Regions from separate parts of the Streptomyces sp. SCSIO ZS0520 genome, predicted to be linked through region 1. Evidence: predicted binding sites of a transcription regulator. Region 1 holds the regulator's gene; each other region holds the start of a gene.
What was found. The regulator HrcA, encoded in region 1, represses chaperone genes, less so after heat shock. The targets are predictions, from matches to a motif close to TTNGCACTCNGNNNNNCNGAGTGCNAA.
Positions count from the first base shown of each region.

Region 2: a site for HrcA is predicted at 8,315-8,341, ahead of groES (co-chaperone GroES). Genes of this name have one in related genera too.
Region 3: a site for HrcA is predicted at 6,124-6,150, ahead of groL (chaperonin GroEL). Genes of this name have one in related genera too.

Region 1 covers NZ_CP092644.1:5,871,132-5,881,267, reverse strand. Annotated here, with positions in the region: gene MID12_RS23455 (nitronate monooxygenase) at 1-937, opposite strand, end outside; gene dnaJ (molecular chaperone DnaJ) at 1,040-2,173, opposite strand; gene hrcA (heat-inducible transcriptional repressor HrcA) at 2,174-3,190, opposite strand; gene MID12_RS23440 (MBL fold metallo-hydrolase) at 3,576-4,328, shown strand; gene MID12_RS23435 (DUF3097 domain-containing protein) at 4,364-5,167, shown strand; gene hemW (radical SAM family heme chaperone HemW) at 5,295-6,542, opposite strand; gene MID12_RS23425 (AMP-dependent synthetase/ligase) at 6,861-8,750, opposite strand; gene lepA (translation elongation factor 4) at 9,027-10,136, opposite strand, start outside.
Region 2 covers NZ_CP092644.1:5,105,411-5,115,546, reverse strand. Annotated here, with positions in the region: gene MID12_RS20360 (sigma-70 family RNA polymerase sigma factor) at 149-724, opposite strand; gene MID12_RS20355 (response regulator transcription factor) at 967-1,578, opposite strand; gene MID12_RS20350 (WhiB family transcriptional regulator) at 2,039-2,428, shown strand; gene MID12_RS20345 (LysR family transcriptional regulator) at 2,495-3,391, opposite strand; gene MID12_RS20340 (MOSC domain-containing protein) at 3,471-4,151, shown strand; gene MID12_RS20335 (SDR family NAD(P)-dependent oxidoreductase) at 4,237-5,013, shown strand; gene MID12_RS20330 (hypothetical protein) at 5,081-5,218, shown strand; gene MID12_RS20325 (DUF1990 family protein) at 5,339-5,881, opposite strand; gene groL (chaperonin GroEL) at 6,125-7,747, opposite strand; gene groES (co-chaperone GroES) at 7,861-8,169, opposite strand; gene MID12_RS20310 (polysaccharide deacetylase family protein) at 8,500-9,462, opposite strand; gene MID12_RS20305 (class I SAM-dependent methyltransferase) at 9,553-10,136, shown strand, end outside.
Region 3 covers NZ_CP092644.1:4,658,209-4,668,344, reverse strand. Annotated here, with positions in the region: gene MID12_RS18425 (MurR/RpiR family transcriptional regulator) at 1-715, shown strand, start outside; gene murQ (N-acetylmuramic acid 6-phosphate etherase) at 823-1,773, shown strand; gene MID12_RS18415 (DUF305 domain-containing protein) at 1,943-2,776, opposite strand; gene MID12_RS18410 (DUF6153 family protein) at 2,894-3,298, opposite strand; gene MID12_RS18405 (Uma2 family endonuclease) at 3,454-4,059, opposite strand; gene groL (chaperonin GroEL) at 4,311-5,936, opposite strand; gene MID12_RS18395 (cold-shock protein) at 6,304-6,510, opposite strand; gene MID12_RS18390 (MoaD/ThiS family protein) at 6,951-7,229, opposite strand; gene thrC (threonine synthase) at 7,265-8,548, opposite strand; SAM riboswitch class I at 8,566-8,738, opposite strand; gene MID12_RS18380 (glucosyl-3-phosphoglycerate synthase) at 8,979-9,968, shown strand; gene MID12_RS18375 (trehalose-6-phosphate synthase) at 10,097-10,136, shown strand, end outside.

The DNA of each region.
Region 1 (10,136 bases):
CCTGCGCCTTGGCGGCGGCCCGGCGCAGCGGCGAGGTCAGGTAGTGCACCTGCGGATAGGCGGCGGGCGCGTACGGGCCGTGCTCGCGCAGGAAGCGGTTGACCAGGCCCCTGGCCGGGCGGCCGGAGAAGGCGCGGGTCAGCTCGGTGCGCGGGAACAGCGGGTCGGTCAGGGCGTCCTTGTGGAGCTGCGGCGCCCCCGACTCGGGGGTGGCGAGGAAGGCCGTGCCGAGCTGCGCGCTCTGCGCTCCGGCCGCGAGGACCCCGGCGATCTGCGCCCCGCGCATCAGTCCGCCCGCGGCCACCAGCGGCAGCCGGACCGCCTCGCGGACCTGGGCGATCAGGGCGAGCAGTCCGGTGCCGGTGTGGTCCAGCTCCGGGTCGTCGCGGTGGGTGCCCTGGTGGCCGCCCGCCTCGACGCCCTGCACGCACACCGCGTCGGCGCCGCTGGCCTCGGCCGCGCGGGCCTCCTCGGCGGTGGTGACGGTCACCAGGGTGCGGGTGCCGACGCGGGCGAAGGACTCCACGACCTCGGCGGTGGGGCAGCCGAAGGTGAAGGAGACCAGCGGCACCGGGTCGTCGAGGAGGATGGCGAGCTTGGCCTCGTAGCCGTCGTCGGTCTTGGCGTCCGGGTCGCCGAGCGGGGTCTCGTACCAGGCGGACTCGCCCCAGAGCTGGTTGCGGTAGACGCCGACCGCCGCCATGTCGGTCAGCGGCCGCTGCGGCATGAAGAGGTTGACGCCGAAGAAGCGGCCGGTCAGCGAGCGGAGCTGTTTGATCTCCTCGTACATGCCGTCCGCGGTCTTGTATCCGGCGGCGAGGAAACCGAGGCCGCCGGCCTCGCTGACCGCGGCGGCGAGCCGCGGCGGCGAACCGCCTCCGGCCATGGGCGCCTGCACGATCGGGTACGCAGAAAGATCGCTCAGAGCCAAGGACATGGAACGCATGGTGCCATGTTCCTGCTACCGGTCAGAAACCAGTGCCGGGGTGCGCGCGGGGTCCACCGGCACGCCGCGCGGGGCGGGCCGGTGGACCGCGGCTCAGCGTCCGTTGAAGGCGTCCTTCAGGCGGGAGAAAAGGCCCTGCTGGCCGGGCTGGAACTGGCCCGTGGGGCGCTCCTCGCCGCGCAGCTTGGCCAGTTCGCGCAGCAGGCGCTCCTGCTCCGGGTCGAGCTTGCCGGGGGTGGTGACCTCGACGTGCACGATCAGGTCGCCGCGGCCGCCGCCGCGCAGATGCGTGACGCCCCGGCCGTGCAGCGGGACCGACTGGCCGGACTGGGTGCCGGGCCGGATGTCGATGTCCTCCACTCCGTCCAGGGTCTCCAGGGGCACCTTGGTGCCGAGGGCCGCCGCGGTCATCGGGATGGTGACCGTGCAGTGCAGGTCGTCGCCGCGGCGCTGGAAGACCGAGTGCGGCAGTTCGTGGATCTCCACGTAGAGGTCGCCCGCGGGGCCGCCGCCGGGGCCGACCTCGCCCTCGCCCGCGAGCTGGATGCGGGTGCCGTTGTCCACACCGGCCGGGATCTTCACCGTCAGGGTGCGCCGGGAGCGGATCCGGCCGTCGCCCGCGCACTCGGGGCAGGGGGTGGGGACCACGGTGCCGAAGCCCTGGCACTGCGGGCAGGGGCGCGAGGTCATGACCTGGCCCAGGAAGGACCGGGTGACCTGGGAGACCTCACCGCGGCCGCGGCACATGTCGCAGGTCTGCGCGCTGGTGCCGGGGGCCGCGCCCTCGCCGCTGCACGTGGTGCAGACGACGGCGGTGTCGACCTGGAGGTCCTTGGTGGTGCCGAAGGCGGCCTCGTCCAGCTCGACCTCCAGGCGGATCATGGCGTCCTGGCCGCGCCGGGTGCGCGAGCGGGGCCCGCGCTGGGAGGCGGTGCCGAAGAAGGCGTCCATGATGTCGGAGAAGTTGCCGAAGCCGCCGGCACCGAATCCGCCCGCGCCGCCGCCCGCCTGGGACAGCGGGTCGCCGCCGAGGTCGTAGACCTGCTTCTTCTGCGGGTCCGAGAGCACCTCGTAGGCGGCGTTGATCTCCTTGAACCGCTCCTGGGTCTTCGGATCCGGATTGACGTCCGGGTGCAGCTCGCGGGCGAGTCTGCGGAACGCCTTCTTGATCTCGTCCTGGGAAGCGTCGCGGCGCACGCCGAGTACGGCGTAGTAGTCCGTGGCCACTTACGACTCCGCCAGGATCTGTCCGACGTAACGTGCCACTGCGCGTACTGCTCCCATCGTTCCCGGATAGTCCATGCGGGTCGGTCCGACCACGCCGAGCTTGGCGACTGCCTCGCCGCCCGAACCGTAGCCGACCGAGACCACGGACGTGGAGTTGAGTCCCTCGTGGGCGTTCTCGTGCCCGATGCGTACGGTCATGCCCGAATCGGTCGCCTCACCGAGGAGTTTGAGGAGGACGACCTGCTCCTCCAGGGCTTCGAGGACCGGCCGGATGGTGAGAGGAAAGTCATGCCCGAAGCGGGTGAGATTGGCGGTGCCGCCGATCATCAGGCGTTCCTCGGTCTCCTCGACGAGGGTTTCGAGGAGGGTGGACAGCACGGTCGTGACCGTGCCCCGGTCCTCGTTCTCGAAGGCCTCCGGCAGGTCCTGGACGAGCTGCGGCACATCCGCGAAGCGCCGTCCGGCGACCCTGCTGTTGAGCCGGGCCCGCAGATCGGCGAGCGAGCTCTCGCCGAAGGGCGCCGGGCAGTCGATCATGCGCTGCTCGACCCGCCCGGTGTCCGTGATCAGGACCAGCATCAGCCGGGCCGGCGCCAGCGCCAGCAGCTCGACATGGCGCACCGTGGAGCGGGTCAGCGACGGGTACTGCACCACCGCGACCTGCCGGGTCAGCTGCGCGAGCAGCCGCACGGTGCGGCCCACGACGTCGTCGAGGTCGACGGCGCCGTCGAGGAAGTTCTGGATGGCGCGCCGCTCGGGCGGCGTCATCGGTTTCACCCCGGCGAGCTTGTCGACGAAGAGCCGGTAGCCCTTGTCGGTGGGGATCCGCCCGGCGCTGGTGTGCGGCTGCGCAATGAAGCCCTCGTCCTCCAGGGCGGCCATGTCGTTGCGCACGGTCGCCGGGGAGACCCCGAGGCTGTGCCGCTCGGTGAGCGCCTTGGAGCCGACGGGCTCCTCGGTGCCGACATAGTCCTGGACGATGGCGCGCAGCACTTCGAGCCTGCGTTCACTCAGCATCGCGTCCACCTCCAGTTCCCGGTCACGGCCCGCCCGACGCTCCCCTTGGCACTCCGGGCAGCAGAGTGCCAGACGCGGCCCAGTGTACGGCCGGTGGGTACGGCCACGGCAAGAGCGCTCGCAGGGTCCTGCCGCACCTTGGCCCGCTGTTCCTCCCCTTTACCGCCCCTTGCCGTCCTTTGCCGCCCTCGCCGCCCCTCGGCCGCTGCCGCCGCCGCGCGCGCTGCCTCGGTCTCCCGCGCGCCCCGGAAGAAGCGGATGGCTGTACTTTCGCATGCCGGGAGCGCTCTCCGGCGCGCCTGTGGAAAACCCGCCATCCCCCTGGAGGGAACGTGCCCGAGGGCAGGAGAACCGCCACCGGCGACGGTACGGAAGGTGCGCGCCGATGACGCCGGAGCGGCCCGCGCCGGATCGCGTACCGGACTGGGCGGCGCAGGGCTGGGAGGACCTCGGTGAGGGCTGCGGGAGGGTGCGGCTGCCCGGCTGGGACTGCACCGCGGGCCTGGTCACCGGAGGAGAGGCCGCCCTCATGGTCGACGCCGGGTCGGGGCTGCGGGAGGGCGCGGCGCTGCGGGCGGCGGCCCGGGAACTGCTCGGGCCGGGCCGCCGGGTCGGCCACCTCGCCCTGACCCACCCGCACTTCGACCACGTCCTCGGCGCCCCGGTCTTCTCCGGGGCCGAGGTGTACGCCGCGGTCGGCTTCGGCCGCGCCCTCGACCGCGGGCGGGAGGCGCTGTGCGCGGACGCGGTGCGGCACGGCGCGGACGCCTCCGCCGCGGCCGAGGCGAGCGAGCTGCTGCGGCCCCCGCACCACGAGGTCTCCGGCACCCGCGCCCTGGACCTCGGCGGCCGCCAGGTCCTCCTCGCCGATCTGGGCCCCGCGCACAGCCCGTACGACCTGGTGGTCCTCGTGCCCGGCCCGGTGCCGGTGGTGTTCTGCGGGGACCTGGTCGAGGAGTCCGGACAGCCGCAGGCGGGGCCCGACGCGGCGCCCGGGCGCTGGCCCGCCGCCCTGGACCGGCTGCTCGAACTCGGCGGGGAGGACGCCCGGTACGTACCGGGCCACGGGGCCGTGGTGGACGCCGCGTTCGTTCGCCGTCAGCGTGATCAACTGGCCGGATCCGTCGGCGTGTCGTGACCTGGCGTAGACCTGCTGTTCCTATCGTCAGCCGAATGCGCCCGTACTCGCCGGACCTGACTCCGCCCTGGAAGAAGAAGCAGCCCGCCCCGGAGGTGGCCGCGGAGCCGGGCCTCGTGGTGGAGGAGCCGGCGACCGGCTTCTGCGGGGCGGTGATCGGCTGCGAGGCGGGCACGGTCACCCTGGAGGACCGCTTCGGCAAGCACCGCGTCTTCCCGCTGGAGCCGCGCGGCTTCCTCCTGGAGGGGCGGGTCGTCACCCTGGTGCGCCCGTCCGCCGCTCCGGCCCGGTCCGGCCGTACGGCCTCCGGTTCGGTGGCAGTGCCCGGGGCGCGGGCGCGGGTGGCGCGCGCCGGGCGGATCTATGTGGAGGGCCGCCACGACGCCGAGCTGGTGGAGCGGGTCTGGGGCGACGACCTGCGGATCGAGGGCGTGGTCGTGGAGTACCTGGAGGGGATCGACGATCTGCCCTCCCTGGTCGCCGAGTTCGGCCCCGGCCCCGATGCCCGGCTCGGGGTGCTGGTCGACCATCTGGTGCCCGGCTCGAAGGAGTCGCGGATCGCCGCCGAGGTGACCAGTGCGCACGCGCTGGTGGTCGGCCACCCCTACATCGACGTCTGGGAGGCCGTGAAGCCCTCCTCGGTCGGCATCGCCGCCTGGCCGCGGGTCCCGCGCGGACAGGACTGGAAGACGGGCGTCTGCCGGGCGCTCGGCTGGCCCGAGAACACCGGCGCGGCCTGGCAGCGGATCCTCGACTCGGTACGCAGCTACCGGGACCTGGAGCCGCAACTCCTCGGCCGGGTCGAGGAGTTGATCGACTTCGTGACGGCGCCGCAGTAGGGCGGGGTGGCCTGCGGGCCCGGGCGAAGGGTCGGCACCGCAGTAGCTCGGCGGGTCGGCGGGTCGGCGGGTCGGCGGGTCGGCGGGTCGGCGGGTCGGCGGGTCGGCGGGTCGGCGGGTCGGCGGGTCAGTCCACCAGGTCGCGGACCACCGCGTCGGCGAGGAGGCGGCCCCGCAGGGTCAGCACCGCCGAGCCCTCGGCGTAGGGCGCCTCCTGGAGCAGCCCGTCCGCGAGGGCGCGGGCGGCGGCCTCCGCGCCCGCGGGGCGCAGCAGATGGAGCGGGCAGCCCTCACGCAGCCGCAGTTCGAGGAGGATGCGCTCGACCCGGCGGTCCTCCTCGCTCAGCAGCTCGCGCCCGGCACCGGGTGAGCGGCCCTGGGCCAGGGCGGCCGCGTAGGCGCCGGGGTGTTTGGCGTTCCACCAGCGGACCCCGCCGACGTGGCTGTGCGCGCCGGGGCCCGCGCCCCACCAGTCGGCGCCGCGCCAGTACAGCTCGTTGTGCAGGCAGCGGGCTTCCTGCCGCCCCTCGGCGGCCCAGTTGGAGACCTCGTACCAGCTGTACCCCGCGGCGGCGAGCACCTCGTCGGCGATCAGATAGCGGTCGGCGTGGACGTCGTCGTCGGTCATCGGGACCTCGCCGCGGCGGATGCGGCGGGCGAGCTGGGTGCCCTCCTCCACGATCAGGGCGTAGGCGGAGACGTGGTCGGGGCCCGCGCCGATCGCCGCGTCCAGGGAGGCCCGCCAGTCCTCGTCGGACTCGCCGGGGGTGCCGTAGATCAGGTCGAGGTTGACGTGCTCGAAGCCCGCCGCGCGGGCCTCCGCCACGCAGGCCTCGGGACGGCCGGGCGTGTGGGTGCGGTCGAGGACGTCCAGGACATGGCGGCGGGCGCTCTGCATGCCGAAGGAGATCCGGTTGAAGCCGCCCTCACGCAGGGCCTGAAGATAGGCGGGGTCGACCGACTCGGGGTTGGCCTCGGTGGTGATCTCCGCGTCCTCGGCGAGGCCGAACTCCTCGCGTATCGCGGTGAGCATCCGCACCAGGTCGGCCGCGGCGAGCAGAGTCGGGGTGCCGCCGCCGACGAAGACGGTGCGCACCTGGCGCGGATCGTCGCCGAGCACCTTGCGGGCGAGGCGGACCTCCTCGGTGAGGGTGGCGGCGTAGTTGTCCCGGGAGGCGAGCACGCCGCCGCTGCCGCGCAGCTCGGTGGCGGTGTAGGTGTTGAAGTCGCAGTAGCCGCAGCGGGTGGCGCAGTACGGCACGTGGAGATAGAACCCGAGGGGGCGCCCGGCGGCCCCGCTCAGGGCGTGGCCGGGCAGGGCGCCGTCCTCGGGAACGGGCTCACCGTCGGGAAGTGCGGAAGGCATGCCCCCCATTGTCCCGTACCGCGCGGGGTGGCCCGCCCGCCTGTGGACAACGGGCGGAGGGCACGCTTGTGGACAACCGGCGATCGCGGTCTGTGGACAACGCCGGGTCCCCGGATGTGCACAACGAGGTGCCCGCCGATGTGGACAAGGGAGGGTCCGCGGATGTGGACAACCGGCGGCCGGCCGATGTGCACAACGGCCGACCCCGCGCTCGCGCGCACCGGGCACCGGGCACCGGGCACCGGGCACCGGGCGGCAGACAGCGCACACGGCGAGGGGCGGCCGGGTCTCCCCCGCCGCCCCTCGCCACGGTCCGGCCGCGCGGGCTCAGGCCTCGCGCGCTCCCGCGTACATCTCGTCGATGAGGTGCTTGTACTCGCGCTCGACGACCGGCCGCTTGAGCTTGAGGCTCGGGGTCAGCTCGCCGTGCTCCACGTCCAGGTCGCGGGGCAGCAGCTTGAACTTCTTGATCGTCTGCCAGCGCTGGAGGCCCTCGTTGAGCTGCTTCACATAGCCCTCGACCATCTCCAGCGTCGCGGGGGCGGCGACCACCTCGGCGTAGGACTTGCCCCCGAGACCGTTCTCGGCGGCCCACTCGAGGAGCGGGGGCTCCTCCAGGGCGATCAGGGCGGTGCAGTAGTTGCGGTCCGCGCCGTGCACCAGGATGTTCGAGACGTACGGGCACAGGGCCTTGAACTGGCCCTCCACCTCGGCGGGCGCCACGTACTTGCCGCCCGAGGTCTTGATCAGGTCCTTCTTGCGGTCGGTGATGCGCAGATAGCCGTCGGCGGACAGCTCACCGATGTCGCCGGTGTGGAACCAGCCGTCCGACTCCAGGACCTCGGTGGTCTTCTCCGGCTGGCCGTGGTAGCCCTGCATGTTGTTGGGGCCGCGCAGCAGGACCTCGCCGTCGTCGGCGATGCGGACCTCGTTGCCGGGCAGGGGCTTGCCGACGGTGCCGGTGCGGTAGGCCTCGCCGGGGTTGACGAAGGCGGGGCCGCTGGTCTCGGTGAGTCCGTAGCCCTCCAGGATGTGCACGCCGACGCCCGCGAAGAAGAAGCCGATCTCGGGGGCGAGCGCTGCGCCGCCGGAGATGCAGGCGCGCAGATTGCCGCCGAAGGCCGCCCGGATCTTCTTGTAGACGAGGGCGTCGGCGACCTTGTGCTTCAGCTCCAGGCCGAGCGGAGCGCTGGCCTTGCCGGTGCGGCGGAAGTTGTCCTGGGTGACCTTGGCCCACTCGCGGGCGACCTCGGCGGCCCACAGGAAGATCTTGTACTTGGCGCCGCCCCCGGCGCGCGCCTTGGCCGCGACGCCGTTGTAGACCTTCTCGAAGACGCGCGGCACGGAGGCCATGTACGTCGGCTGCACGATCGGCAGGTTCTCGATGATCTTGTCGACCCGGCCGTCGACGACGGTGAGATGCCCGGCCTCGACCTGCCCGGACAGCAGCGCCTTGCCGAAGACGTGCGCGAGCGGCAGCCACAGGTACTGCACGTCCGCCTCGCTGAGCAGCTCCGTGCCCACCATGGCCTTGGCCATGTAGGACCAGCAGTCCTGCGTCAGCCGTACGCCCTTGGGGCGGCCGGTGGTGCCGGAGGTGTAGATCAGCGTGGCCAGCTGCTCGGGGCCGAGCGCGCCCACCCGCTCCTTGACGATCCCGGGCTGCTTCTCCAGGAGGGCCGTGCCGCGCGCCTCCAGTTCGGCGAGGCTGAGCACCCAGCCCTCGGGGTCGCCGGGCTCGGCGGTCAGGCCCTCGGTGTCGATGACCACGACGTGCACGAGACCGGGCAGCTCGGCCCGGGTGTCACGGGCCTTCTGCAGCTGCGTGACGTCCTCCGCGATCAGCACCTTGCTGGCGGAGTCGGAGAGGATGAAGGAGGCCTCGTCGGCGTTGGTCTGCGGGTAGAGCGTGGTGGTGGCCGCGCCCGCACAGAGGATCGCGAAGTCCGCGAGGATCCACTCGATCCGGGTGGAGGAGGCGAGGCCCACCCGCTCCTCCGCTTGCACCCCGAGGTCGACGAGTCCGGCGGCGATCCGCGAGACCCGCTCGGCGGTCTGCGCCCAGGTCAGCGACTCCCACTCGTCCGGCCCCTCACCCGACTCCGCCGGTACGGGATATCGGTAGGCCTCGGCGTCCGGCGTCGCCGCCACGCGATCCAGGAAGAGGTTCGCCACGGAGGGCGGCCGGTTTTCGATCAGGGTCTTTGTGTCGCTCACGACATCCTCCGGGGCCCGCGGGCTGCGCACGCCGTGCAGGTGCGGCTGACGGGTTCACTGGCTGGTTGCGGCTGCTTGCTTAACTCGCGAGTAACCATCGAGCAGTGGTCAGAGTATTCCGCGTTCGGCCGCCATGTAAGAGGGCACGGGGTGTCACTTCCTACAGATGGAGCGATGTGCGCGTGTGACAGATCACAGGCCGCGGGCCTGCCGCGACACTGCGCGGCAGGCCCGTGGGGGTGTGCCTGGGGATGTCAGCTCTGATCGATTTCCGGCCTATTTCTTGGCCTTGCCCTGGCCGCCGCCGTCATCACTGGACAGGACCGCGATGAAGGCCTCCTGGGGCACCTCGACCGCGCCCACCATCTTCATCCGCTTCTTGCCCTCCTTCTGCTTCTCCAGCAGCTTCCGCTTACGGGAGATGTCACCGCCGTAGCACTTGGCGAGCACGTCCTTGCGGATGGCGCGGATGGTCTCGCGGGCGATGACCCGGGAGCCGATCGCGGCCTGCACCGGCACCTCGAAGTTCTGCCGCGGGATCAGTTCCTTCAGCTTGGCCACCAGCCGCACCCCGTAGGCGTACGCCTGGTCCTTGTGCGTGATCACCGAGAAGGCGTCGACCTTGTCGCCGTGCAGCAGGATGTCGACCTTGACCAGGTCCGCGGACTGCTCGCCGGTGGGCTCGTAGTCCAGGGAGGCGTACCCGCGGGTCTTGGACTTCAGGTGGTCGAAGAAGTCGAAGACGATCTCCGCGAGCGGCAGCGTGTAGCGGATCTCGACCCGGTCCTCGGAGAGGTAGTCCATGCCGAGCATGACGCCGCGCCGGGTCTGGCACAGCTCCATGATCGCGCCGATGAACTCACTGGGCGCGAGGATGGTCGCCCGCACCACCGGCTCGTACACCTCGGCGAGCTTGCCCTCGGGGAACTCACTCGGATTGGTGACCTGGTGCTCGGTGCCGTCCTCCATGACCACGCGGTAGACCACGTTCGGGGCGGTGGCGATCAGGTCGAGCCCGAACTCCCGCTCCAGGCGCTCGCGGACCACGTCCAGGTGCAGCAGGCCGAGGAAGCCGACCCGGAAGCCGAAGCCCAGGGCGGCGGAGGTCTCCGGCTCGTAGACCAGCGCGGCATCGTTCAGCTGGAGCTTGTCCAGCGCCTCGCGCAGCTCCGGATAGTCCGAGCCGTCGAGCGGATACAGACCCGAGAAGACCATCGGCTTCGGGTCCTTGTAACCGCCGAGCGCCTCCTCGGCGCCCTTGTGCAGGGAGGTGATGGTGTCACCCACCTTGGACTGCCGGACGTCCTTCACCCCGGTGATCAGATAACCCACCTCGCCGACGCCCAGACCGTCGGCGGGCAGCATCTCCGGGGAGTTGCTGCCGAT
Region 2 (10,136 bases), 770 kb from region 1:
ATGCTAACGGCCTTTGGCGGCGTCGAATTCCACCAGCCGGATCACCGCCCGGATTCGTGCGAAGCTCCGAGGCCGGGCGCCCGGCGCCGGATCCCGCCGCCCGCGATCGCCCGTCCTCCGCCCGCGATCGCCGGTCCCCCGCCCGCGCCTACTGCTCCGCGAGCGCCCGCAGTCTGCTCAGCGCGCGGTGCTGGGCGACCCGTACCGCACCCGGGGACATGCCGAGCATCTGGCCGGTCTCCTCGGCGGTGAGGCCGACCGCGATCCGCAGCAGCAGCAGCTCGCGCTGGTTCTCCGGGAGGTTGGCGAGCAGCTTCTTGGCCCACTCGGCGTCGCTGCTGAGCAGGGCGCGCTCCTCCGGGCCGAGCGAGTCGTCCGGCCGCTCGGGCATCTCGTCGGAGGGCACCGCGGTCGAGCCGGGGTGGCGCATCGCGGCGCGCTGGAGGTCGGCGACCTTGTGCGCGGCGATCGCGAAGACGAAGGCCTCGAAGGGGCGCCCGGTGTCCTTGTAGCGCGGCAGCGCGAGCAGCACCGCCACGCAGACCTCCTGCGCCAGGTCCTCCACGAAGTGCCGGGCGTCACCGGGCAGCCGGGAGAGCCGGGTGCGGCAGTAGCGCAGCGCCAGCGGGTGCACATGGGCGAGCAGGTCGTGTGTCGCCTGCTCGTCACCTTCCACGGCGCTTTGGACGAGCGCACCGATCGTCGTCGTCTCGTCGTCGCGCATCGGTCCATGGTGCCTTGGCGGCGCCGCGCCCGTGGCACCGCGTCCATAGTTGTGCATCGAAGCGTTATGAGCAGGTGCGCCGGAACTCATCCGCTGCGCCCTCCCCTCCCGCTCGGCCGGACTGTCCCCGAGGAACTCCACACCTCAAGGATGCGGCATCGGGCGGGAAACGAGCAGCGGGCGTACGCCGTCCCGCCCGCCGGGCGGCGGGCGGGAGCCGAGGAACACCCGCGGCGGCACACTCAGCGCACCAGGCCCCAGCGGAAGCCGAGGGCGACCGCGTGTGCGCGGTCCGAGGCCCCGAGCTTCTTGAACAGGCGCCTGGCGTGGGTCTTCACGGTGTCCTCGGAGAGGAACAGCTCGCGGCCGATCTCCGCGTTGGAGCGGCCGTGGCTCATCCCTTCGAGGACCTGGATCTCGCGGGCGGTCAGCGTCGGGGCGGCGCCCATCTCGGCGCTGCGCAGCCGGCGCGGGGCCAGCCGCCAGGTCGGGTCGGCGAGCGCCTGGGTGACCGTGGCCCGCAGTTCGGCGCGGGAGGCGTCCTTGTGCAGATAGCCGCGGGCACCCGCGGCGACGGCGAGCGCCACGCCGTCCAGGTCCTCGGCGACCGTGAGCATGATGATGCGGGCGCCCGGGTCGGCGGAGAGCAGCCGCCGGACGGTCTCCACCCCGCCGAGGCCGGGCATCCGCACATCCATCAAAATCAGATCCGAGCGGTCGGCACCCCAGCGGCGGAGGACTTCCTCGCCGTTGGCCGCCGTCGTGACGCGCTCGACGCCGGGCACGGTTGCCACCGCACGGCGGAGCGCCTCTCGGGCAAGCGGGGAGTCGTCGCAGACGAGGACGGAAGTCATGACCGCCCTCCGCAGCTGATGCGCGTCACCTTGAGCCTCCAGGCTGGGTACGAATCGTCACCTGTGCGGTTGCTGCCTCGCCATCCCGGACATCCCGGCATTCAGACAAATGCCCGAGCGCTTGTGCTTTCAACCGCCTACGGAAGTCTCAACGACGGTCACCCGAAAGAGTTACGGGCCCGGGGCGAGGTTTCAGCACTCTCCGTAAGGACGCGCCCACGGTACGGAGATCGGTGGCCGCCGACGCCATGACCAGGCATTTCGGAACCGGCTATGCCCCATTCAGCGCCTTTTCTTCCCTTTGGCTGGTGTCTGCGACTAGATTCGCAAGAGTCATATTTTCATCTCCTTAGACAATCATTGTGCGGCTGTGGGCCACTCTGCGTGTCCGCGCAGTCCCCGGCCGCCGTGATCACCGCGAACCCGCGCGACCGCGACCACCGCTATGAGGGGACACGCAATGGCAGACTTCTCCCGCCTTCCCGGACCGAACGCCGATCTGTGGGACTGGCAGCTCCTCGCGGCCTGCCGCGGGGTGGACAGTTCGCTCTTCTTCCACCCGGAGGGCGAACGGGGCGCGGCGCGCAGCGCGCGCGAGAACTCGGCCAAAGAGGTCTGCATGCGGTGCCCGGTGCGCGCCGAGTGCGCGGCCCACGCGCTGGCCGTGCGCGAGCCGTACGGCGTCTGGGGCGGACTGACCGAGGACGAGCGCGAGGAGCTGATGGGCCGGGCCCGCAGCCGCCTGGTGCACACCGGACCGCCCGCGATGAACACCGCGAACGCCGGAAACCCTGCGAACGCCGGAAACGCCGCGAACACCGCCGGCTCCGCCTCCGTGACCACCCGCTGAGTGCCCGCCCGCCCACGAAGGAACGTTTCTCCACAGATCTCCACGGGGACGCTCCGCCCCTGCCCCTCAGCGCCCGGCGACCCGCGCCAGATGCTCCAGGGTCGCCGCCACCGCGGGGACCTGGGCCAGATCCGGCAGGGTCAGCGCGACGACCTCCCGGTGCACCGGCGGCTCCAGCCGCACCGTGCGCGCCCGCCGGGGGCGCACCGACTCCAGGGCGAGCCCCGGCAGCACCGCCACCCCGAGCCCGGCCGCGACCAGGCCGACCACCGCCGGATAGTCGTCGGTGGCGAAGTCGATCCGCGGGGTGAAGCCCGCGCCCGCGCAGACCTCGACGAGCTGGGTGCGGCAGCGGGGGCAGCCCGCGATCCAGGACTCCCCGGCGAGTTCGCCGATGCCGAGCCGGGCGGCGCCCGCGAGCCGGTGCCCCTCCGGTACCAGGCCGACGAGCCGGTCGGCGAGCAGCGGACGTACCACCAGGTCGTCCCACTCCCCCGCGCCGGCCGCGCCGGAGTAGCGGAAGGCGAGGGCCACATCGCAGTCGCCCGCGCGCAGCATCTCGACCGAGCGCGGCGGCTCGGCCTCCTCCAGGAAGACCCGGGTGCCCGGGTGCGCGGCGCGCAGCGCGGCGAGCGCGGCCGGGACCAGGGTGGAACTGCCGCTCGGGAAGGACACCAGGCGCACCCGGCCCGCGCGCAGACCGGCGAGCGCGGCGACCTCCTCCTCGGCCGCGGTGAGCCCGGCCAGGATTCCGGCGGCGTGCCGGACCAGCGCCTCGCCCGCCTCGGTCAGCCGCATCTCCCGACCGGACCGTACGAGCAGCGGGGTGCCGACGGAGGATTCCAGGGCCTTCATCTGCTGGCTGACCGCCGGCTGGGTGCAGCCCAGCACCCGGGCCGCCGCGGAGAAGGAGCCGGTGGCGGCGACCTGGCGCAGCACGCGGAGGTGGCGGGCTTCGATCACCCGGCCAGCATAAGGCCGCCTTTTGACCGGCACCCGAAAGGCCGTGGACGCTTTGGGGCGCAGTGATTAGCGTGCGGGCATGAAGGTTCTCTCGGTGAACATCGCCCGGCCGAAGTCCGTCGACTACACCACCCAGGCCCAGGGGCTCACCGGGATCGACAAGCGCCCGGTCGAGGGTCCGGTACGGGTGAGCGCGCCCGGCCCGATGGGGAGCGCGGGCAGCGGTCTCGCCGGGGACGCGGTCTGCGAGCGGCGCTTCCACGGCGGGCACGACCAGGCCGTCTACGCCTACGCCCGCGAGGACCTGGACGCCTGGGAGCAGCTGCTCGGGCGCCCGCTCACGCACGGCAGCTTCGGCGAGAACCTCACCACCCTCGGCCTCGACCCCACCGCCACCCTGATCGGCGAGCGCTGGCGGGTCGGCGGGCAGGTGCTCCTGGAGGCGAGCGCCAGCCGCATCCCCTGCCGTACGTTCGCGGGCTGGCTCGGTGAGCGCGGCTGGATGAAGACCTTCACCGCGCGGGCCGTCCCCGGTGCCTACTTCCGGGTGATCGAGCCCGGCGAGATCCGCCCCGGCGACGCGGTGGAGGTGGTGCACCGGCCCGCCCACACGGTCACCGTCGGCCTGGAGTTCCGCGCCCTGACCACCGAGCGCGCCCTGCTGCCGCGGCTGCTGGCCGCCGAGGAGGTGCTGCACCCGAAGGCCCGGGAGGCGGCCCGCAAGTACGTGGCCGAGCAGGGGAGTTCGCGGGCCGAGTGAGCGGGACCGCGCGGGGCCCTCGGCCGGGGCGTACGCGTCCGGGCCCGCGGATCACCGGGGCCGGGCAGGCCCTAACCTTGCGGCCATGACCAGAGCTCTGATCACGGGATCCACCGCGGGCATCGGCGCCGCCTTCGCCCGCCGTCTCGCCGCGGACGGGCACGACCTCGTCCTGGTCGCGCGCGACACCGAGCGGCTGCGCGAGCAGGCCACCGAGCTGCACGACCGGCACGGCATCGAGGCCGAGGTGCTCACCGCCGACCTCGCGGGCGAGGAGGGCATCACCGCGGTCGAGCGGCGCCTCGGCGACACCCGGAGCCCCGTCGACCTGCTGGTCAACAACGCCGGGTTCGGCAACAAGGGCGCCTATCTGGACGTGCCGGTCGCGGACGAGCTGACCATGCTGAAGGTGCACTGCGAGGCGGTGCTCCGGCTGACCAGCGCGGCCGCCGCCGCGATGCGCGAGCGCGGGCGCGGCGGGGTGGTCAACGTCGCCTCGGTCGCCGCCTTCGTGCCGCGCGGGACCTACGGCGCCTCCAAGGCCTGGGTCGTGCAGTTCACCCAGGGCGCGGCCCGCGATCTGGCCGGTACCGGGGTGCGGCTGATGGCGCTGTGCCCCGGCTTCGTCCGCACCGAGTTCCACGAGCGCGCCGGGATGGGCACCGAGAACATCCCCCGGTGGATGTGGCTGGACGCCGACAAGCTGGTCGCCGCGGCCCTCGCCGACCTCAGCCGCGGCCGGACCCTCTCGGTGCCGGACCCGCGCTACAAGGCCCTGCTCGGCGTGGTGAAGCTCGCCCCGCGCGCGCTGCTCGGCGGGGTGTCCTCGCGCGCCGGGCGCAAGTACGGCCCGCGGTACTGACGTCGGCCCGCCGCCCGGCCCGGGGGCGGTAAGTCCCAGTGCGGGGGCGTACTTCTTCCCCTCCGGGATGAAGGCGCTGGGCGACTGTCTGCACGCCCGCGGGCTGAAGTTCGGTCTGTACGGCCGGGCGGGCCGCACCGCGGGCGAACCGGCGGCCACCGTCCCGGCGCACGGCACGGTGCTGCTGCGGGTGGCGCGGCGGTAGCACCCCGACCGGGCGGCCCGCTCCGTACCGGCGGGGCGAGGGCTCCCGTACCGGCGCCGGGGAAGGCTGACAGGGGTCGCCCTCCCCGGCGCCCTCGACTGCCGTGCGGGGAACGGCGGTTCAGGTTCCGGACGGCCGCGCGCCCGCTGCCGCGAGGCGGGCCAGCACCCGTCCGCAGCGGCGTCCGTAGGCGCGCTGGAAGAGGAGGACCAGCGGCCCGGCGAGACGGGTGAACCAGCGGTCCGGCCTGCTGAAGGCGGTGACGGTGAGCCGGACCGCGCCGCCGGGCGCCAGCTCCACCAGGAAGGCCTCCTCGCCGCTCTCGGGATGGCCGGGCAGGGTCCCGTACGCGAATCCGGCCCGCCGGGGACCGCGCAGGGCCCAGACCACCCGGCAGCGTCCGGCCACCGGCCCGATCCGCACGGCCACTTCGGCACCCGGCACCGCGCGCTCGGCGTCCACGGCGATACCGATGCCGAGGCCCCGGTGCATGCGCCAGTCCAGGAGTGCCTCCGCGGCGGCCTCGAAGACCGCCTCGCCGTGGCCGAGCAGGGTGCGCACCCGCAGATGGTGGTAGCCGCCGGGGAGCGGTCCGTGCCGGGTCGCGCCGACCTCGGGATAGGTGAGCGGCACGGGCACCGCCGCGGGCGTGGGATCGGCCATGACGGCATTCTCGTACGAGGCGGTCGGCGGTCGGCAGTGGGCGGCGGGCGGCGGGCGCTGACCGGGAGCGTGCGCGGGCCGGTCCGCGGGCCGGATGCGGACGGGCGGCGGGCGGGGGTCCGCGGGTACGGGTCCGCGGGCGGGGGCGCACGCACCGCGGCCCGGCACCCCCGTGGGGATGCCGGGCCGCTGGCCGGCCGGGCCGCGCGGGCTCAGCCGGGATGCTTCAGGCGGGGCCGGGCCTCAGTGCGAGTGGCCGTGGCCGTGGCCGTCGTCGGCCTCCTCCTCGGCCGGCTTCTCGACGACCAGGGTCTCGGTCGTGAGCAGCAGGGAGGCGATGGAGGCGGCGTTCTCCAGGGCGGAGCGGGTGACCTTGACCGGGTCGATGACGCCGGCCTTGACCAGGTCGCCGTACTCGCCGGTGGCGGCGTTGTAGCCGTTGCCCTTCTCCAGCTCGGCCACCTTGGAGACGATGACGTAGCCCTCGAGACCGGCGTTCTCGGCGATCCAGCGCAGCGGCTCGACCGCGGCGCGGCGGACCACGGCGACACCGGTGGCCTCGTCGTCGCTCTTGCCGAGGCCGCCGTCGAGGACCTTGGCGGCGTGCACCAGGGCGGAGCCACCACCGGAGACGATGCCCTCCTCGACCGCGGCGCGGGTCGCGGAGATGGCGTCCTCCAGACGGTGCTTCTTCTCCTTCAGCTCCACCTCGGTGGCGGCGCCGACCTTGATCACGCAGACGCCGCCGGCCAGCTTCGCGAGGCGCTCCTGGAGCTTCTCGCGGTCCCAGTCGGAGTCCGTGGCCTCGATCTCGGCCTTGATCTGCGCGACGCGGCCGGTGACGTCCTCGGCCTTGCCGCCGCCGTCCACCAGCGTGGTGTCGTCCTTGGTGACGGTGACGCGGCGGGCGGTGCCGAGCACGTCCAGGCCGACCTGGTCGAGCTTGAGGCCGACCTCCTCGGCGATGACGGTGCCGCCGGTGAGGGTGGCGATGTCGCCGAGCATGGCCTTGCGGCGGTCACCGAAGCCGGGGGCCTTCACCGCGACGGCGTTGAAGGTGCCGCGGATCTTGTTGACCACCAGGGTCGACAGGGCCTCGCCCTCGACGTCCTCGGCGATGATCAGCAGCGGCTTGGAGGAGTTGGTCTGGATGACCTTCTCCAGGAGCGGCAGCAGGTCCTGGATGGACGAGATCTTGCCCTGGTGGATCAGGATGTACGGGTCGTCGAGGACGGCCTCCATACGCTCCTGGTCGGTGACGAAGTACGGGGACAGGTAGCCCTTGTCGAAGGCCATGCCCTCGGTGAAGTCCAGCTCCAGACCGAAGGTGTTGGACTCCTCGACGGTGATGACACCGTCCTTGCCGACCTTGTCCATCGCCTCGGCGATGAGCTCGCCGACCTGCGGGTCCTGGGCGGACAGACCGGCGACGGCGGCGATGTCGGACTTCTCGTCGATCGGGCGCGCGGTGGCGAGCAGCTCGTCCGAGACGGCCTTGACGGCGGCGTCGATGCCCTTCTTCAGGGCGGCCGGGGAGGCACCGGCGGCGACATTGCGCAGGCCCTCCTTGACCAGGGCCTGGGCGAGCACGGTCGCGGTGGTGGTGCCGTCACCCGCGATGTCGTTGGTCTTGGTCGCCACCTCCTTGACGAGCTGGGCGCCGAGGTTCTCGTACGGGTCCTCGACCTCGACCTCACGGGCGATGGTGACGCCGTCGTTGGTGATGGTCGGGGCGCCGAACTTCTTGTCGATGACGACATTGCGGCCGCGGGGGCCGATGGTCACCTTCACGGTGTCGGCAAGCTTGTTGACGCCGCGCTCGAGGGCGCGACGGGCGTCCTCGTCGAACTTCAGGATCTTCGCCATGGAGCGGTTTCATTCCTCTCAAACGAACTGCGCCCCGGGCGCCCGGCAGGCTGTGAGTGAACGCAGCGATTCGCGGGGGCCAGGGGCGCAGGTCATCAGCAAAATACGGTGAATTACTTCTCGATGACCGCGAGCACGTCGCGGGACGAGAGGACGAGGTAGTCCTCGCCGTTGTACTTCACCTCGGTGCCGCCGTACTTGCTGTACAGGACGACGTCACCGACCTGAACGTCGAGCGGCAGGCGCTCGCCGTTCTCGAAACGGCCCGGGCCCACGGCCAGGATGACGCCCTCCTGGGGCTTCTCCTTGGCAGTGTCCGGGATGACCAGGCCGGAGGCCGTGGTCTGCTCGGCGTCGAGCGGCTGGACCACGATGCGGTCCTCAAGCGGCTTGATGGCAACCTTGGTGCTGGCGGTCGTCACGATCCGACCTCCCCCTTCGGAGATCTCACGGGGTCAACTGATCTGAGGTGGCGACCGGGTGGATCCGTCGTCGCGGGTGCCGGACCTGCCCGTCGCTTCTGGCACTCTCCAGTGGGGAGTGCCAAGGGCGACACTATGACTGCGATTAGCACTCGGTCAAGCGGAGTGCCAATGAGGCGGCGGCGCGTTGCCCGTGTTCCCTCTTCCGAGGTCGCCCGGAAGCCTGTGCGGGGCGCGCGCTCCGGTACGTACGCCCCCGCCGGAACCCGTACGGGGAGCCCGCCGGAACCCGTACGGCGAGAGGGAACCCGGCAGGCGGCCCTCCCGCGCTCAGAGGTAGTCCTCGAGGCGTGCCACCGCGAAGCCCTGGGCCGTCACCGCCCTCAGGAAGGCGCGGACCATGTCCTGCATGGTGCCCTGCCACTCGCCCCGCCCGCTGAAGTGGGTCAGCACGATGTCCCCGGCGTGCAGCTTGCGGTCGAGCTCGCGGTAGTCCCAGCGGTCCAGGGCGATCTCCTCGTTCCACAGCGGGACCGCCTCGATGCCGCAGGACCGGGCGGCGAGCAGGGTGTCCCGGTTGTAGTTGCCGTAGGGCGGGCGCAGCAGCGTGGGCCGGTGCCCGTACTCCCGCTCCATCACCTCCTGCATCCCGCAGATCTCCCGCCGCTGCTGCGCGTAGCCGAGCTTCGGCAGGTAGGGGTGGCTCAGGGTGTGGTTGTGCAGGGTGGCGCCGCTCGCGCGCAGGCGGCGGAAGTAGGCGTAGTCGTCCTTGACCAGGTAGTCGGTGAGGAAGGCGGTGTAGGGGATCTTCAGGTCGGCCATCATGCGCGGGAGGGCCGGGTCCTTGTCGTAGCCGTCGTCGATGGTCAGGAAGACGACCTTGTCCCGGGTGGGCACCCGGGTGAGCACCGGCGGCAGACCCCGCTGGCCGCCGTGCACCTCGAAGCCCCGGCGGGTGTGCAGCGCCGGTTTGCGGGCGGGCGGCGGCGGTGCGGGCAGCGGGGCCGCGAGCAGCCGCCAGCGGGTGGCGGCGGCGAGCCGGGCGGCGCGCGCCCTGGCCTGCTCGGCGGGGGCGGCGAGGGCGTGGGCGCGGGGGGCCTCGGCGGGCGCCTCCAGGGGGCGCAGTCCGCCCGCCGCCGCGCCCGGCGCACCGGGTGCGCCCGCCGGGGAGCCGGAGCCGCGCTCCACGCACCCGACGGCGACGGCCGACATCGAGAAGGCGAGCACGGCGGCGAGGCCGTGCACCAGTTTCCGCCTTCCGGCCCATTGGGCATTTTGTCGTACTAGGCGCATGGCGCCGCATCCTGCCAAGGCACCGCCCGCGCCGGGCACCGACACCACCACCGCGCCCGCCCGGTCCACCGACTGGCCCACAATGGCCCGGTGAACGACCGCAACGCCCCGGCACCGGGCACCCCCGAGGACCCCGGCCCGCTCGCCGCCTTCGCCGCCCTGCTCACCCCCGAGGGCCGCGAGCTGCTCGACCTCGTCGCCGGGACCGCCCCGGGCGAGGAGCTGGCCCTCGCGACCCGGCTGCGCCGGACGCACCCGGCGGCGCTGGTCTCCGCCGCGCTCGGCCAGGAGCGGCTGCGGGCCCGGGCGGTCGCCAAGTTCGGCGCCGGGGACGCGGCGCGGATGTTCTTCACCGCGCACGGCCTGGAGCAGTCGACCCGCACCTCGGTGGCCGCCCACCGCGCCGCCCGGCTGGCCTCGCTGGGCGTGAGCAGCGTCGCCGACCTGTGCTGCGGCATCGGCGGGGACGCGCTCGCCCTCGCCCGCGCCGGGATCCGGGTGCTCGCCGTCGACCGGTCTCCGCTCACCTGCGCCGTCGCCCGCGCCAACGCGGCGGCCCTCGGCCTGGCGGACCTCGTCGAGGTGCGCGAGGCCGAGGTCACCGAGGTGGACACCCGCGGATACGGGGCCGTCTTCGTCGACCCCGCCCGCCGGGCCCCCGCCGGACGCGGCCG
Region 3 (10,136 bases), 1.2 Mb from region 1:
CACCGCCCGGCTCCTCGGCTACCCGGGCTACCGCGACCTGCGGCTCGCGCTCGCCGGGCTCGCCGCCCAGCAGCAGTCCGGCCGCGCCCCGGCGGTGACCGCCGACATCGCGGTCGACGACCCGATAGCGGACGTCGTCGCCAAGCTCGCCTACGACGAGCAGCAGACCCTCGCCGACACCGCCGCCGCCCTGGACACCGTCCAGCTCGGCGCCGCGGTCAGCGCGCTCGCGGGCGCCCGGCGCATCGACATCTACGGCATCGGCGCCTCCAACCTGGTGGCCCAGGACCTCGCCCAGAAGCTGCTGCGCATCGGCCTGATCGCGCACGCCCACAGCGACGCCCACCTCGCCATCACCAACGCCGTCCAGCTGCGCGCCAAGGACGTCGCCCTCGCGATCACCCACTCCGGCTCCACCGGCGACGTGATAGAGCCGCTGCGGGTCGCCTTCGAGCACGGCGCCACCACCGTCGCGGTCACCGGGCACCCCGGCGGCCCCGTCTCCCAGTACGCGGACCACATACTGACCACCTCGACCGCCCGCGAGAGCGAGCTGCGCCCGGCGGCGATGTCCTCCCGTACCAGTCAACTCCTCGTCGTGGACTGCCTGTTCGTCGGTGTCGCCCAGCGCACCTACCAGACGGCGGCCCCGGCCCTGTCCGCCTCCTACGAGGCCCTCGCGCACCGGCACCGCCCCCGCAACGTCCAGCGCTGAGGTCCCCGAGGCCCCCAGCCACGTACCGCCGCGGGTCGCCGACACGGACGTCGGCGGCCGACTCCGCACCCCCGCCCCCTCACGGAAAGCACGGAAGCAGCCTCGCCATGACTTCCCCCGCCGACGCCTCCTCCCCCTACCACGAGCTCAAGGCCGAGCTCGCCCACCTCACGACGGAGGAGTTCCGGCCCGAACTCGCCGAGATCGACCAGCTCCCGACCCTTGAGATCACCCGCATCATGAACGGCGAGGACGCGAGCGTCGCGGGCGCGGTCGCCCGGCAGCTCCCGCAGATCGCCGCCGCGATCGACGCCGCCGCGGAGCGCCTGGCGCGCGGCGGGCGGCTCATCTACGCGGGCGCGGGCACCGCCGGCCGGATGGGCATCCTGGACGCCAGCGAGTGCCCGCCCACCTTCAACACCGCGCCCTCCCAGGTGGTCGGCCTGATCGCGGGCGGCCCGGGCGCCATGATCGAGTCGGTCGAGGGCGCCGAGGACTCCAAGCCGCTCGCCGCCTCGGACCTCGCCGCGCTCTCGCTGCGCGCCGAGGACGTGGTCGTCGGCATCTCCGCCTCGGGCCGCACCCCGTACGCGATCGGGGCGGTGGAGTACGCCCGCGAGCAGGGCGCCCTCACCCTCGGCCTGTCCTGCAACGCGGGCAGCCCGCTCGCGGCGGCCGCCGAGCACGGCATCGAGGTCGTGGTCGGCCCCGAACTCCTCACCGGCTCCACCCGGCTCAAGGGCGGCACCGCCCAGAAGCTCGTCCTCAACATGATCTCGACGATCACCATGATCCGGCTCGGCAAGACCTACGGGAACCTGATGGTGGACGTCCGCGCCTCCAACGAGAAGCTGCGCGCCCGCTCCCGCCGCATCGTCTCGCTGGCCACCGGCGCCCCCGACGTGGAGATCGAGCACGCCCTCTCGGCCACCGGCGGCGAGGTCAAGAACGCCATCCTGATGATCCTCGGCGAGGTCGACGGCCCCACCGCCGCCCGGCTCCTGACCGAGAGCAAGGGCCATCTGCGAGAGGCCCTCGCCGGGGCGCACAAGGTCTGATCCGGCGGACGGGGTCTGACCATCGGGCGCCGACGGGCCCGGGCCGCCGAGGCGGTCCCGGGCCCGTCCGCTTCGGGCTCGGCTCGTGAACTCCGCTGACGGGCTCGGCGCATGGGCTTCGCTGACGGGCTCGGCTCATGGACTCTGCTGACGGGCTCGGCCGATGGGCTCAGTCGCCGAGGAGCCCCTTCATCTCCTCGATCTCGGCGCTCTGGGCGGTGATCACGTCCGCCGCCATCTCCTTCGCTGGGCCGTACGCCCCCTTGGCCCGCTCGGCCCTGGCCATCCGCACCGCGCCCTGGTGGTGCTCGACCATCAGCTCCAGGAACGCCGTGTCGAAGGCCTTTCCGGAGGCCGCGGCCAGCTTCTTCAGCTCGGCGCCGGTCATCATGCCGGGCATGCCGCCGCCATCGCCGCGGCCGTCGCCGTGGCCGTGGCCGTGGCCGTGGCCGGAGGAGTCCGAGCCGCCGTGGTCCATGCCGTCGTGGTCCATGCCGTCGTGATCCGAACCGCCGTGGTCCAGGCCGCCCCCGCCGTCTCCCCCGGCGGGCGGCACCGGCTCGTCCCAGGACCGCAGCCACCCGGACATGGTCCTGATCTCCGGTTCCTGCCCCTTCTCGATCCGCTCCGCGAGGCGCTTCACCTGCGGCGAGGCGGCCCGGGTGGCGGCCAGCCGGGACATCTCCAGGGCCTGCCGGTGGTGCGGGATCATCTGCTGCGCGAAGGCGACATCGGCCGCGTTCGGCGCGCCCTCGCTGCTACCGGCCGAGGGCTGCGCGGTACGGGAACCACCGTGCCCGGAGTGGCCTCCGGACCCGTCCTCGCCCCCACCGCAGGCGGCGAGCAGCAGGGCGGCGGCGACGGTGACGGCGACTCCGGCCGTACGGCGGACCACAGGGCCGCGAGCGCCCGTACGGATACGCGTCCGCGGACGGGAACTGGCGGTGCGCTTAAGGGACTTGGCGGTGCTGAAGGCACCGGTAGTGCTGCGAGACGTGCTCATGTACGGGCAACTCCTGGCTGTACCGCGGAGCTTCGACCGAACGGCTCCGCGGGAGTACGGACGTGGGCATGCCGGAGCGCGCGCCTGCGTACGGACGCGGGCGCGGCGCAAGTGCCTCTAGATCCGCAGGAGTTGGAGTTCGGCAAGAGAGGGCGGGGCCCGCCCCGGTGCCGCGACCACCCGCTCGGCGCGCACGGCGAACGGGACCACCACCACCGGCTGCACACCCGCGGGTACGAGCACCGGGCCCGTCGGCGCCTTGCTCGTACCGCTCGCCGCACAGGCCGCATCCGCGTGCCGCGCGTGACCGCCCCCGGGATCCGCACCCTCCGCCTGCGGACAGGGGTTCACCGCACGGGCGACGTGAACCACCCGCGCCACATGAGCGACGTGAACTGCACGAGCCGTGTGAGCCGTGTGAGCCTCATGCGCCGCCTGAGCCGAGTGAGTTGCGCGAGCCGCCTGCCCGGAGGCACCGGAATGCGCGGAGCCCCCCACCCCGTGCGGCGCCAGCCCGTGCATCGCCAGGAGACCGGCGAGGACCAGCAGCACGAGCAGCACGGGACCGCGTCCTCGCGGGGTCGCGGTCGGGTGGTGCGCGGTACTGGTCACCGGGCCATCATACGGGGAGGGGGTATAGGCCGAGCGTCCCGGGGGCGGACCGGTGAACTGCCGCCTCAGTGCGGGAACTTCTCCGTGGGCAGCGTGGCGTGGAAGGGGTCGGGCAGGGTGAGAGGCTGACCGAACGGCACCCCCTGGGCGCGCTTGTACATGCCGTCCTGCGGATCGCTGTACAGGGTGACCATGGGGCCGCGCTCGTCGAAGCGGTCCACGAGCAGATAGAGCGGCACCTGCGCGTGCGCATACGCCCAGAGCTTGCGGGTGCGGTCCGTACGGGCGGTGGTCCCCGAGGTGATCTCGACGAGCAGGCGGGCATCGGCGGCCTCGAAGGGGGCGTTGTCCTCCGCGTCCTCCGCCGCCACCAGCACCCGGGGCAGCACCACGAGGTCGGGGAGGAGCAGCTTCCCCAGCGGGGCGATGTGCACGCCGAGAGCCTGGTAGATGCCCAGCTCCGCGGGGAGTTCGGCATAGAGGCTGTACTGAAGGGCCTCTGCGGTGGCGTGGTGGTGCCGGTGCGGCGGCGGTACCAAGGCGATCTGCCCTTCGTCGATCTCGGCGCGCCAGCCTTCCGGCACATTCAGCCCGCGCCACGTCCGGAGCAGGTACTCCCACTCCCCGTCCCGCGGAGCCCGGCTCCGCTCGGCGGCCCGTACGGCGGTCATCACGGGTCCCCTCCCCGGCCACGGATCCTCTCCGCGGCCGTACGAAGGCGAGGCTAGACCGGCTCGCGGAGAGATCCGCCGCCTTCTCCCGGAACCGCACGATCGAGTGATCATTCCCGCGCCCGGGAACTCCGCCCGCAGCCCTCCCCACCCCACGCCAAAGGCGGCACCCCCGAAGGGATGCCGCCCTGGTCGAGGCCCGGAGGCCTCGCAGACCGCTCGATCGTCGACCGGCCGGAGCCGGTGGCCGATCAGAAGTCCATGTCACCGCCCGGCATGCCGCCCGGAGCGCCCGCCGGGGCGGCCTTCTCCGGCTTGTCGGCGATGACGGCCTCGGTGGTGAGGAAGAGCGCGGCGATCGACGCGGCGTTCTGCAGCGCGGAGCGCGTCACCTTGGCCGGGTCGATGATGCCCTCGGCGACCAGGTCGACGTACTCGCCCGTGGCGGCGTTGAGGCCGTGCCCCGGGGTCAGGTTGCGCACCTTCTCGACCACGACGCCGCCCTCGAGACCGGCGTTGACCGCGATCTGCTTGAGCGGGGCCTCCAGGGCCAGCTTGACGGCGGCGGCACCGGTGGCCTCGTCGCCCTCCAGCTCCAGCTTCTCGAAGACCTGGGAGGCCTGGAGCAGGGCCACGCCACCACCGGCGACGATGCCCTCCTCGACGGCCGCCTTGGCGTTGCGCACGGCGTCCTCGATGCGGTGCTTGCGCTCCTTGAGCTCCACCTCGGTGGCGGCGCCGGCCTTGATGACGGCCACGCCGCCGGCCAGCTTCGCGAGGCGCTCCTGGAGCTTCTCGCGGTCGTAGTCCGAGTCGCTGTTCTCGATCTCGGCACGGATCTGGTTCACGCGGCCCTGGACCTGGTCCGCGGAGCCCGAGCCGTCGACGATGGTGGTCTCGTCCTTGGTGATGACGACCTTGCGGGCGCGGCCGAGGAGCTCCAGACCGGCGTTCTCCAGCTTGAGGCCGACCTCCTCGGAGATGACCTCGCCACCGGTGAGGATGGCGATGTCGCCGAGCATGGCCTTGCGGCGGTCACCGAAGCCCGGGGCCTTGACGGCGACGGACTTGAAGGTGCCGCGAATCTTGTTGACGACCAGGGTCGACAGGGCCTCGCCCTCGACGTCCTCGGCGATGATCAGCAGCGGCTTGCCGGACTGCATGACCTTCTCCAGGAGCGGCAGCAGGTCCTTGACGTTGCCGATCTTGGAGTTGGCGATCAGGATGTACGGGTCGTCCAGGGACGCCTCCATACGCTCCATGTCGGTGGCGAAGTACGCCGAGATGTAGCCCTTGTCGAAGCGCATACCCTCGGTGAGCTCCAGCTCCAGACCGAAGGTCTGGGACTCCTCGACGGTGATGACGCCTTCCTTGCCGACCTTGTCCATGGCCTCGGCGATGAGCTCGCCGATCTGGGTGTCGGCGGCGGAGATGGAGGCGGTGGAGGCGATCTGCTCCTTGGTCTCCACGTCCTTGGCCTGCTCGAGCAGGGCGGCGGAGACGGACTCCACGGCCTTCTCGATGCCGCGCTTCAGCGCCATCGGGTTGGCACCCGCGGCGACGTTGCGCAGGCCCTCGCGGACCAGCGCCTGGGCGAGGACGGTCGCGGTCGTCGTGCCGTCACCGGCGACGTCGTCCGTCTTCTTCGCGACCTCCTTGACCAGCTCGGCGCCGATCTTCTCGTACGGGTCCTCGAGCTCGATCTCCTTGGCGATGGAGACACCATCGTTGGTGATCGTGGGGGCGCCCCACTTCTTCTCGAGGACGACGTTGCGACCCTTGGGGCCGAGGGTCACCTTGACGGCGTCGGCGAGCTGGTTCATGCCGCGCTCGAGGCCGCGCCGTGCCTCCTCGTCGAACGCGATGATCTTGGCCATGTGAAGTGGTCCTCCCGGACGGGGTCTCCCCCGGTCGACCCCCGGGGAAGGGTGGATACTTCGGACCGCGCTGGCGCCCGCGACGGACGGCCCACATCCTGGCGGTTCCTTGCCCCACCCGGCTGCGGGCCTCACCGACCCGGTCCTGCTTTTGTCACTCTCACCTTCAGAGTGCTAACGCCAATGATTAGCACTCTGACCCTCCGAGTGCAAGGCGCACGGCCCCGGCCCGCGGCCGACTCGGCCCCCCGGAAGCACCCCGGCGCGGACGGCGGGCGGGCAACACAGGAGGAGGGCCCGCACCCTGACGGGCGCGGACCCTCCACAGGTCCTACGTGATGTCGCTCGATGTCGCTGTGTCGGCGCCTCAGCCGGCCGCGAGACGGACCATGTCCGCCTGCGGGCCCTTCTGGCCCTGCGAGATCTCGAACTCGACTCGCTGACCCTCTTCCAGGGTGCGGTAGCCGTCCATCTGAATCGCGCTGTAGTGGACGAAAACATCCGCACCACCGTCGACCGCGATGAAGCCGTAGCCCTTCTCCGCGTTGAACCACTTGACGGTGCCCTGAGCCATGCCTAACTCCCCTATTACTGGCCCTTGCGCAAGCCCGCACTTCGCGGACCCGGGTCAGACCTCGCCCCCGAATCCCGGGTGCGTAACGCGCCGACCGCGGCTGAATGTATCCGCCCAACTGCCCTGTGCAACAGGGCAATCGGACGAGAAATATCGGGACCGCCGAACGGAAAAGGAAGGAGAAATGCCCGACTTCAGGGCAAGCCGGGCCTGACAAAAGGGGGCCAACGCGGCAAAGGGCGAGGCCATGTTGACCACTTCTTGCTACCTCACCGGCGAGAACACATATGCACGTGGCACAAACGAGAGACGCGGTTCCCCAACTCTACTCCTTTCAACCCTGCAGAATTGCCCCCTCCGCTTTTGCTCGCGGAGGGGGCAATCGGCAGTAAAGGATCACGCGGGGGCGCTACGGGGGTCCGCGGCGCCCGGCAGGCGGCTCAGCAGCCGCCCGCCACCGCGGGAATGATCGAGACGCCGGCGCCGTCGGGGGTCGCGGTCTCCAGGCCCTGCTCGAAGCGGACGTCGTCGTCGTTCACGTAGACGTTGACGAAGCGGCGCAGCTTGCCCTCGTCGTCCAGGACGCGGGCGGCGATGCCGGCGTGGTTGCGCTCCAGGTCGGCGATGACCTCGGAGAGGGTGGCGCCCTCGGCGGCGACCTCGGCCTGCCCGCCGGTGTAGGTGCGCAGGATGGTGGGGATGCGGACGTTCACGCTCATGGGATCGGGCCTTTCTGCGATGTGCCGTCGGGTCGTCAGTGGGCCAGGCCCGCGTCGCGGAACGCGTCCAGGCTCGGGCGGATGGTGGCCGTGGGCCCGGTGGTCGGCGCGACCGCGTCGAGGGTCTTCAGTCCGTCGCCGGTGTTGAGGACGACGGTGCTGAGGGCGGGGTCGAGCAGCCCCGCCTCGATGAGCTTGCGCGTGACGCCGACGGTGACCCCGCCCGCGGTCTCGGCGAAGATCCCCTCGGTGCGCGCGAGCAGCTTGATGGCGTCGACGATCTGCTCGTCGTCCACGTCCTCCACGGCGCCGCCGGTGCGCCGGGCGATGTCGAGCACGTACGGGCCGTCGGCCGGGTTGCCGATGGCCAGCGACTTGGCGATGGTGTCCGGCTTCTGCGGGCGGACCACGTCGTGGCCGCCCTTGAAGGCCACCGAGACCGGCGAGCAGCCCTCGGCCTGGGCACCGAAGATCTTGTACGGCCGGTCCTCGACGAGCCCGAGCGCGATCAGCTCCTGCAGCCCCTTGTCGATCTTGGTGAGCTGGGAGCCGGAGGCGATCGGCACCACGATCTGGTCGGGCAGCCGCCAGCCGAGCTGCTCGCAGATCTCGTACGCCAGGGTCTTGGAGCCCTCGCCGTAGTACGGGCGCAGATTGACGTTGACGAAGCCCCAGCCCTCGCCGAGCGGGTCGCCGATGAGTTCGGAGCAGAAGCGGTTGACGTCGTCGTAGTTGCCCTCGATGCCGACCAGCTCGCCGCCGTAGACCGCGGCCATGACGACCTTGCCCTGCTCCAGGTCGTGCGGGATGAACACGCAGGAGCGGAAGCCGGCCCGGGCGGCGGCGGCGCCGACGGCCCCCGCGAGGTTGCCGGTGGAGGAGCAGGACAGGGTGGTGAAGCCGAAGGCGCGGGCGGCCTCGACGGCGATGGCGACGACGCGGTCCTTGAAGGAGTGCGTCGGGTTGCCGGAGTCGTCCTTGACGTAGAGGCCGCCGGTGACGCCGAGTTCGCGGGCGAGGTTGTCGGCCTTGACGAGCTTGGTGAAGCCCGGGTTCAGGCTGGGCTTCCCGGCGACGTCCGCGGGGACGGGCAGCAGGGGGGCGTAGCGCCAGATGCTGTTCGGGCCGGCCTCGATGCGGGCGCGCAGGGCCTCGGGGTCCCCGGCGGGCAGGTCGTAGGCGATCTCCAGCGGGCCGAAACAGCTCTCGCAGGCGAAGATCGGCCCGAGCGGGAAGCGTTCCTTGCACTCGCGGCAGGACAGCGCGGCGGCCGGTCCGAGATCGACGGTGGGGGTGGTGGCGACAGTCTGCGCAGCCATGGTGGCGAGGCCCTCTCTCCTCATCTTCCTCGCGACGCGTTTCGCCACGAGACGGAATTGGCACCTTCCCGAGCCGGTGGCCTCGGTCCCGTGCGGTGCACGGAGGCGAGCCGCCGCTTGCGCGGCAGGACCGGCTGGAGGGTTGCCGGGGCTTCAACGGGCCGTATCCCTCTGCCCCTCTGGATGAGCGGTATGGCTCCAGGGGCCGATCGGAACCCGGCCCTGGGCGTTTGTGGACGGTGACCCCCGACATGCGATGGTCATCCGCGTTGTTCAAGACTGTAACCGAAGGCCAGGACAGTTGAGACAGTCGTCCGAACCCCGAGATGAAAGTCACCATGCCCACCCGTCGGCGGCCCAGGGCCGCGGCCGGACGGGCCAGAACGCCGCCCCAGGTGTGTGCGGCACGGCAATGAGGGGGCACGCAACGGTGCTCGATGAGGTCGAGACGTGGCTGGCCAGGCGCTCCTGGTCGGTGTCCGAGCGTCCGCTGTCCCGGCTGACCGCGGCCAAGCGCGCCCCGGGCGCCCGGGTCAGCGTGGTGCTGCCCGCGCTCAACGAGGAGGAGACGGTCGGCGAGATCGTCTCGGTGATCCGGCGGGAGCTGATGCGGCCCGCGGCCCCGCTCGTCGACGAACTCGTGGTGATCGACTCCGGCTCCACCGACGCCACCGGCAAGGTGGCCGCCGAGGCGGGCGCCCGGGTGGTGCACCGCGACGAGATCCTGCCCCGGCTGCCCGCGCTGCCCGGCAAGGGCGAGGTGCTGTGGCGCTCCCTCCTGGTGACCGAGGGCGACATCGTCTGCTTCGTCGACGCCGACCTGCGGGACTTCTCCGCGGACTTCGTCACCGGCATCGTCGGCCCGCTGCTGACCGACCCGGACGTGCAGTTCGTGAAGGCGATGTACGACCGCCCCTTCACCGGCCCGGACGGCGCGGTCGGCACGGACGGCACGGACGGCGGGAGCGCCGCGCCGCAGGGCGGCCGGGTCACCGAGCTGATGGCGCGCCCGCTGCTGAACATGCACTGGCCGCGGCTGGCCGGTTTCGTGCAGCCGCTCGGCGGCGAGTACGCGGTCCGCAGGCCGCTGCTCGAACAGCTGCCCTTCCCGGTCGGGTACGGGGTGGAGCTGGGCCTCCTGGTGGACGCCCTGCACACGGTGGGCCTGGACGCGCTGGCGCAGGTCGACGTCGGGGTGCGCCGCCACCGCCACCAGGACGGGCAGGCCCTCGGCCGGATGGCCGCCGCGATCTACCGCACCGCCCAACTGCGCCTGGCCCGCGGTCAGTTGCTGCGCCCGGAGCTGACCCAGTTCGTCCGCGGCGAGGAGGGCTTCGAGCCGCGTACGTACCAGGTGGACACCGAGGAGCGCCCGCCGATGTGCACGGTGGCGGAGTACGCCGCGCGCCGGGTGGCCTGAACCCGCCGGGCCGGGGCGCGGCGGCCGGGGTGCACGGGGGCGCCCGGTGGTCCGGCGGGGCGCACGGCGGTACTCCGCCTGCCCCCGCCCGACGTTTGCCTGTCACATGGCGCGGCTAGGTTCGGCACATGTCTTCCACCCAGGGTGCCCAGGTCCTCGTCGCCTCCA